Regions from separate parts of the Ensifer sp. NM-2 genome, predicted to be linked through region 1. Evidence: riboswitches for the same ligand, from Rfam matches in the RefSeq annotation. Region 1 holds a riboswitch; the other holds the start of a gene.

Region 1 (4,209 bases):
CTCACCGGCCCGGTGACGATGCTGCAATGGTCGTTCGTGCGCGACGACCTGCCCCGGTCGATCGTATGCCGGCAGATCGCACTGGCGCTGCGCGACGAAGTCACCGACCTGGAAACGGCCGGTATCGCCGTGATCCAGATCGACGAACCGGCGCTGCGCGAGGGACTGCCACTGAGACAGGCCGATCGAAAGGCCTATCTCGACTGGGCGGTCGAGTGCTTCCGCATCAGCGCCTCCGGCGTCGGTGACGAAACCCAGATCCACACCCACATGTGCTACTCGGAGTTCAACGACATCATGGCGGCGATTGCGGCAATGGATGCCGATGTCATCTCCATCGAAACCTCGCGCTCGAAGATGGAGCTGCTCGGCGCCTTTATCGATCAGGCCTATCCGAACGAGATCGGCCCCGGCGTCTACGACATCCACTCGCCGCGGGTACCCACTGTCAACGAGATGGTGCATCTGATCGAACAGGCGACCGACGGTCTGACGCCGGCGCAGATCTGGGTCAATCCGGATTGTGGGCTGAAAACAAGGCGGTGGGAGGAAGTTCGCCCGGCGCTCGTCAACATGGTCGCGGCGGCGCAAACGCTGCGCCAATCCTTCACTGCCGGCCGGCAAGAGGCCGCAAACGCATGACGGACGATAGCAATATCGAGAAGGCGCCGGGGGAAACCCCGGCGCCCGCCACCTTGATCGACATCGTCTTTCCCGGCGACACCAATCACCACGGCACGCTCTTCGGCCGTGCGGGCCTCGCACTCATGGACCGGACCGCCTTCATCGTCGCCACGCGCCACGGCCGCGTTCCCTTCGTCACCGCCTCCTGCGATCGCGTCGACTTCCGCGGCCCCGCCCACATCGGCCATATCGTCAGCTGCAGCGGCCGCCCGATCCGGGTCGGGCGGCGTTCGATGGTCGTCGAAGTCGATATGATCGCGGAAGATCTGACGGCCGGCACCCGCGATCTGTGCGCCCGCGGCCAGTTCACCATGGTCGCGATGCCGGAGGGCAAGGGCGCCGGCTGGTCGTTGCCTTCTCTCGACACCGATGCGATCGGAGCGCCAAAAGACGATGCCGTGCGCATGGTCGATATCGTCTTTCCGGATCAGGCCAACAGCTTCGGCGCCATGTTTGGCGGCGACGCGCTGGCGCAGATGACCAAGGCCGCCTTCGGCGCGGCGACACGGGCGAGCCGCAAGACGACAGTGCTCGCCTCCTGCCAGCGCATCGATTTCAAGCACCGGATCACCGTTGGCTCGATCATCGAGCTTGTCGCCAGGATTGTGCGCACCGGACGGAGCTCGACGACGGTCGATGTCGAATTGTGGTCAGAGGATTTGACGGGAGCGAAACAGACCCTGACTGCCCATGGCGCCTTCATCATGGTGGCAGTCGACGGGGACAATCGTCCTGTTCCCGCCTTCGCGGCTTGAGGATTTCAGCAGAGCTGTCAATGACGGCTCTCCATCCACAGGCTTCGCCGACACTTGTCGTTTACTCCCCGCTATCCACACCCGAAAAAATATTGTCCGCCTCCCAGGTGGCTTCGACATGGAACCTATTGACGCAATTTTCCCGACATATACTATATCTAGTGTTCGAGGTTCTCCCGATTCGCAAGGATTGGGAGCGAAGATGGGAATACGGTGCCGTCGTAGCGATTTCGCTTGGCTAAGCCGTGGCTGCCCCCGCAACTGTAAACGGCGAGCAACTGTCCAGCATTCGGCCACTGAAGCATGATGCATCGGGAAGGTCCGGACAGAAGCACCGACCCGTGAGCCAGGAGACCTGCCTCGATCGATAAACGTCCACGGGCGGGGTGTCCGGAGAGGTCAGAGGTGTGCATGGGGCAGGATGAAACCTGCCTGATCGTCTCGACGTCTCCCCGGAAGCGCCGTCTTCAACTTCGGGGTGAAGTCATGTCCGCGTCATCGAATTCCTATCATTCGCCAATGAAGAGGCGCGGGAAGCCGCGAATCTGACGAACAACCGCGCCCGGGTCTTCTCGACCCGAGCAAGCGGTCATCCTGCCAGTCCTGCATTTCGCCGGATCGCTTGTGCGTATCCGCATGCCTTTTCATGCCCAGATCCAGCCGACCAAACGAGGAAGAAATGAACGTCACCGTCTACAGCAAGCCCGCCTGCGTCCAGTGCACCGCAACCTATCGCGCGCTCGACCGCCAGGGCGTCAATTACGAGGTGATCGACATTTCGGTCGACCAGGACGCGTTCGAGACGGTCAAGGGCCTTGGCTACATGCAGGTTCCCGTCGTCATCGCCGGTCCGGAGCACTGGGCAGGCTTCCGCCCCGACAAGATCAGCGCACTGTCCTGAAGCCGAGGTACGGCGCGATGGGGCTGATCGTCTATTTTTCCACCCGCTCGGAAAACACCCATCGCTTCGTCGGCAAGCTCGGCCTGCGCGCCAGACGCATTCCCGTCAGCGCGGCCGACGCGCCGCTCGACGTGCACGAACCCTATGTGCTCGTCGTCCCGACCTATTGCGGCGACGACGGCCGGGGCGCCGTGCCCAAACAGGTGATCCGCTTTCTCAACGATGCGGACAACCGCTCCCACATCCGCGGCGTGATTGCCGCGGGCAACAGCAATTTCGGCGCGACCTACGGGATCGCCGGCGACGTGATCTCGGCCAAGTGCCAGGTGCCCTATCTCTACCGGTTCGAACTGTTGGGAACCGATGAGGACGTCGCCAATGTCAAAAACGGGATGGAACGATTTTGGACGTCTCAACACTCGAACGCCCCTTGAAGGCGACGGAATCGGCGCTCGATTACCACGCGCTGAACGCCATGCTGAACCTCTATGACGAGGACGGCCGGATCCAGCTCGACAAGGACCGGTTGGCGGCAAAGCAGTACTTCCTGCAGCACGTCAACCAGAACACCGTGTTCTTCCATAACCTGCGCGAAAAACTCGATTACCTCGTCACCGAGGGCTACTACGAGCAGGAGGTTCTCGACCAGTATTCGTTCAACTTCGTGCGCGACCTGTTCGATCACGCCTATGACAAGAAGTTCCGTTTCCCGACCTTTCTCGGCGCCTTCAAATATTACACCAGCTACACGCTGAAGACCTTCGACGGGAAGCGCTACCTCGAGCGCTACGAGGACCGGGTCTGCATGGTGGCGCTGACGCTGGCGCGCGGCGACGAGGCGCTGGCGCGCGACATGGTCGACGAGATCATCTCCGGTCGCTTCCAACCGGCGACCCCGACCTTCCTCAACGCCGGCAAAAAGCAGCGCGGCGAGCTCGTCTCCTGCTTTCTGCTGAGGGTCGAGGACAACATGGAATCGATCGCGCGCGGCATTAATTCGGCGCTACAATTGTCGAAGCGCGGCGGCGGCGTGGCGCTGTCGCTTACCAACATCCGCGAGGCCGGCGCCCCGATCAAGCAGATCGAAAACCAGTCGTCCGGCATCATTCCCGTGATGAAGCTGCTGGAGGATTCGTTCTCCTACGCCAACCAGCTTGGCGCCCGCCAGGGTGCCGGCGCCGTCTATCTCAACGCCCACCACCCCGACATCATGCGTTTCCTCGACACCAAGCGGGAGAACGCCGACGAGAAGATCCGTATCAAGACGCTGTCGCTGGGCGTCGTCGTTCCCGACATCACCTTCGAACTCGCCAAGAACAACGAGGACATGTACCTGTTCTCGCCCTATGACGTGGAGCGCGTCTACGGCGTTGCCTTCACCGACATCTCGGTCACGGAAAAATATCGGGAAATGGTCGCCGACAGCCGGATCCGCAAGAAGAAGATCAAGGCGCGCGAGTTCTTCCAGGTGCTGGCCGAAATCCAGTTCGAGTCGGGCTATCCCTACATCATGTTCGAAGACACGGTGAACCGCGCCAACCCGATCGCCGGCCGCATCACCATGAGCAACCTCTGCTCAGAAATCCTCCAGGTCAGCGAAGCCAGCGAGTACAATGACGACCTGTCCTACAAGCACCTGGGCAAGGACATCTCCTGCAATCTCGGCTCGCTGAATATCGCCGCCGCGATGGATTCGTCCGATTTCGGCAAGACGATCGAGACATCGATCCGGGCGCTGACCGCGGTCTCCGACATGAGCCATATCGCCTCGGTTCCCTCCGTCGAGAAGGGCAATGACGACAGCCATGCGATCGGCCTCGGCCAGATGAACCTGCACGGCTATCTCGCCCGCGAACGGGTCTATTACGG
Region 2 (4,209 bases), on a different contig from region 1:
GATCCCGTCCGGGGTATCGGGCATCGGCTTTCGGCTGGTACCGAAGACACGGTAGCCATCGTGCCGCAGCGCTCGTGCTGTCACCAACCCAATGCCTGAGGAAGCGCCCGTGACCAGGGCAATGCCGCGTTCTGTCTTGCTCATCGGCTTGTGCTTTCATTTTATCATGGAATATCGCTGAACATTCAGTTACTATTAAATTAGTAGTTAGTCACTATCAAAAAGATACTAACATGAGAAATCTGTCGAGCCAGCCATGCCTGATCGCCAGGAGCCTTGCGCTTGTGGGGGATGCCTGGAGCATGCTGATCATGCGAGATGCCCATGCGGGCCTGACCCGCTTCGATGATTTCCGCAAAAGTCTTGGTATCGCGCCGACGATGCTGACGGGGCGGCTTTCAGCGCTGACGGAGGAGGGGCTGCTGGAGAAACGCCGCTATTCCGATCGTCCGCCACGAGACGAATATGTCCTGACCGAAGCTGGCCAAGACTTCCTGCCGGTTCTGTTTGCCATCGGCGCGTGGGGACGCAAGCATCGCGGCGGGGGCGAGGTAACCCGGTTCTTCGACGCCGAGACCGGAACGGAGATCGATCCCGTCACCATCGACCGGGCGACCGGCGCTCCAGTCGGGACACGTCCCATTCGTATCGCCGCACCGGAATGAGGCACCCCAGGCAGATGAAGTATCGCCTGACAACGCCTCTTGAAATCGCTTCCAGCACAGAGTTGCCGGTCCGTTGGTCGAGCAATGTCTTATGACCGTCGCCGGCAAACGCTGATGCCAGATTAATAGGTCCGGTTGACAGTCGCGATCGATCGTCCTGATGGCGTGAGAAGTGCTCTGCCAATGTGCGTCGCAGGCATCATTCGTTAGCTTGTGTTGTATTATGATATTACATAACAGATGAATATGAAAATATGCCGCATGTTGATATGCCAATGCCGCACCTTTGCGGTAAACGTCGGAAGCTGCTGGAACAATGACGGCCCGACTGCTTAGGTGGCAACGCCTTCCAGCGTCATGATCCGCGTCTTGGCGCAGCGCTCTCGGATCGCCTTGAGGCGTTGATACGCCGGCGAGTTGTACCACTCGAGCAAGGAGTGCATGTCCGGGAACTCGACAATGACGAGCCGGTGCGGCTCCCAGTCTCCCTCGAGCACCCGGGTAGCGCCACCGCGCCCCAAATATCGGCCACCATAGCGCGCCTCCGTTGCCGGCACTTCCCGTATGTATTCTTCAAAGGCCGCGGCATCGGTGACCTCGACATCCGCAATCAGATAGGCGGCCATGGCAGATCTCCTTTTCCACACAGGCGCCATCGAAGGATACGCCCGTTGGTCGGTGCGGGCGAGTTGGTCAACATATTTTTGTGTTGAATAATGTTATGTTATCACATAACAAATGCGCATGAAAAAATGCGACATGTTGATAGGCCAAGGCCGTGCTGTCGCGGCGGTTGTCACCTCCGCCGAAGTGTGCGACGAAGGCTTTGATGGTGCTGCAACCGCGACAATGCGGAAGCGGCTGAAAAGGGAACACGGAGCGGACGACCCAAATGGGGCCGAAACCGTGGCTGCCCCCGCAACTGTGAGCGGAAAGCGCATTCACACCATGTCACTGGCGATCAGCCGGGAAGACGTGGATGCGCCGCGACCCGCGAGCCAGGAGACCTGCCATCGAACCGATCAACCACAACGGACGGGGTGTTCCGATGGAAAAGAACTGGTTTTTGCGCGACGGTCATCCGTCATCATGCCGCGTTGCCACATTCTCTCCGGACCAATCCGGAGGAGAAGAGACATGGCCAATCCGGTTTCCCGACAGCACACGATAACGGTCTGCACCGATTGCCGTTTCACCGGCGGCCCATGCCGTCCGGGAGCGGATCTGATCCAGCGGCTGAACCGCAGTATTGCCGCGCTCGGCGAGCCGCTCGACCGGGATTTCTCCATTACTGGGACGGTCTGCATGGCCGCGTGTACCAGGCCTTGCACCATCGCTTTCCAGGCAACCGGCAAGGCGACCTACCTCTTTGGCGATATCTCGCCCGAGGAGGATATCGATGATCTCGTCTCGTTCGCGACCACCTATGCCGGAAGGGGCGATGGCATGACGCGGGCGGCCGAGAGGCCGCGCGGGCTCAACGGCAAGACGCTGGCGCGCATCCCGGCAGCGATGCTGGTCTCCGAAGACATCGGCTGGCATTTCCAATGATGGCGCGGGGAGGGACGAGCCGATGAGCTGCACCGCGACAGGGGCCGGGCTTCGGGTCCACGCCCTGGATTGGGGACCGCGCCCGGACCTGCGGCTGGTCCGCGAGATCGACTTTGCCATTGCGCCCGGCAGCCGGCTTGCCATTCTCGGGCCGAACGGTGCCGGCAAGACCTCGCTGCTGCGCTGCCTCTATCGCTCGGCCCAGCCGATAGCGGGCGCAATCGAGGTCGATGGCGTCGACATCTGGGCGATGACGGCGCGCGAGGCGGCAAAGATCATTGCCGTCGTGCTGCAGGAAATGCCGAGCGACTTTCCCTTCAGCGTGCGCGACGTGGTGATGATGGGCCGCATCCCCCGGCGTGAGGGCATGAGCGGCTGGACCGCGAGGGACCGCGAGACGGTTGCGCACGCGCTCGAGCATCTCGATCTCACCCACCTTGCCGGGCGGCAATTCGCGACGCTTTCGGGCGGCGAGAAGCAGCGGGTGCTGATCGCCCGGGCGCTTGCCCAGCAGCCGCGCATCATCATTCTCGACGAGCCGACAAACCATCTCGATATCCGCCACCAGCTCGAAATTCTCGAGTTGTTGCAGACGCTGCAGCTGACGATCGTCACCACGCTGCACGACATCAACCTGGCAGCCGAGTTCGCGACCGATGTGGCGATCCTGACGGAGGGACGCATGACGGCCTTCGGCCCGCCCGAAGACGTGCTCAACCCACAAGCGCTTTCCGCCGCCTTCGGCGTCACCGCCACTGCCCACAACAATGCCGTTTCGAGCGGCGCACGCTTTTCCTTTTCACTTGCTCGACAGGAACTGATTTCATGAAGACCTTCATTGCCCATTCCGCCTTTGCCCTGCTGGTTCTGGCGGCAACGCCGGCGCTCGCCTATCCCGTGACCGTCAAGAGCTGCAACCGCGAGGTGACCTTCGATTCAGCACCGAAGCGCGCCGTTTCCAACGACGTCAACCTCACTGAAATGATGCTGGCTCTGAAATTGCAGGACCGCATGGTCGGCTATACCGGCGTATCCGGCTGGAAGACGCTGGACGAAAAGCTGCGCGAAGGCGTCAAGGCGCTGCCGGAGCTTTCGGAAAAATATCCGACCAAGGAAGTGCTGCTCAATGCCGACGCCGACTTCTACTTCGCCGGCTGGAACTACGGCATGAAGGTCGGGGGCGAGGTGACGCCGGAAACGCTCGAACCCTTCAAGATCAACGTCTATGAGCTGACCGAATCCTGCATTCACGTCATGGCCAAGGGCAAGCCTGTCATGGACGACATGTTCGTCGATATCCTCAATCTCGGCCGCATCTTCGGCGTCGAGGATCGGGCGCAGGCGCTGGTCGACGGTTATCGCCGCGATCTCGACAAGATCACTGCAGACACCGGCGGCATCGAACGCCCGACCCGCGTCTTCGTCTATGATTCCGGCGAGGAGAAGCCGTTCACGTCAGGCCGGTTCGGTATCCCGACGGCAATGATCGAGGCGGCGGGCGGCGTCAACGTCATGGACGACATCGAGAAGAGCTGGACCGAGATTTCCTGGGAGCCGGTGATCGACAAGAACCCTGAGGTGGTGGTGATCGTCAACTATGGCGAGGTCACCGCCGAGCAGAAGATCGCCTTCATGAAGAGCAACCCCGCCTTCAAGAACATCGATGCCGTCAGGAATGACCGCTTCGTCGTGCTCGATTATGTCGAGGCGACACCGGGTCCACGCAACATCGATGCCATTGCGCGCCTTGCCAGGGCCTTTCACGGGCAGGCGATGTAACCGAGGCGGCCTGCGGGAGCATGCCGTTTCGCATGCTCCCGCCTTTCCATTCCAATAATTGACCAGGGACGGACTGTGAAAACCACGACCGCCATTCTCGCGGCGCTGCTGTTGCTGTGCCTGACGATCACTGCCGCCGTCTCATGGGGTTCAGCGCCCATCCCGGTCTCGACCGTCTGGTCGATCATCGCCTCGAAGCTGTCGCCCGGCAGCG

The links. A riboswitch is a leader RNA that binds a small molecule or an ion and turns the genes downstream of it on or off. The one in region 1 is predicted to bind cobalamin.
Region 2: linked by a shared signal. The riboswitch ahead of C6558_RS09485 (DUF1636 domain-containing protein) and the one ahead of nrdH (glutaredoxin-like protein NrdH) in region 1 are both predicted to bind cobalamin.

What each region holds. Positions count from the first base shown of each region.
Region 1 covers NZ_PVZR01000006.1:126,878-131,086, reverse strand. The annotation lists gene metE (5-methyltetrahydropteroyltriglutamate--homocysteine S-methyltransferase) at 1-642, shown strand, start outside; gene C6558_RS14365 (acyl-CoA thioesterase) at 639-1,439, shown strand; cobalamin riboswitch at 1,591-1,817, shown strand; gene nrdH (glutaredoxin-like protein NrdH) at 2,119-2,340, shown strand; gene nrdI (class Ib ribonucleoside-diphosphate reductase assembly flavoprotein NrdI) at 2,358-2,774, shown strand; gene nrdE (class 1b ribonucleoside-diphosphate reductase subunit alpha) at 2,744-4,209, shown strand, end outside.
Region 2 covers NZ_PVZR01000003.1:430,616-434,824, forward strand. The annotation lists gene C6558_RS09470 (oxidoreductase) at 1-144, opposite strand, end outside; partial or broken gene C6558_RS09475 (winged helix-turn-helix transcriptional regulator) at 234-708, shown strand; gene C6558_RS09480 (DUF1330 domain-containing protein) at 998-1,291, opposite strand; cobalamin riboswitch at 1,479-1,695, shown strand; gene C6558_RS09485 (DUF1636 domain-containing protein) at 1,803-2,216, shown strand; gene C6558_RS09490 (ABC transporter ATP-binding protein) at 2,239-3,045, shown strand; gene C6558_RS09495 (ABC transporter substrate-binding protein) at 3,042-3,995, shown strand; gene C6558_RS09500 (iron ABC transporter permease) at 4,071-4,209, shown strand, end outside.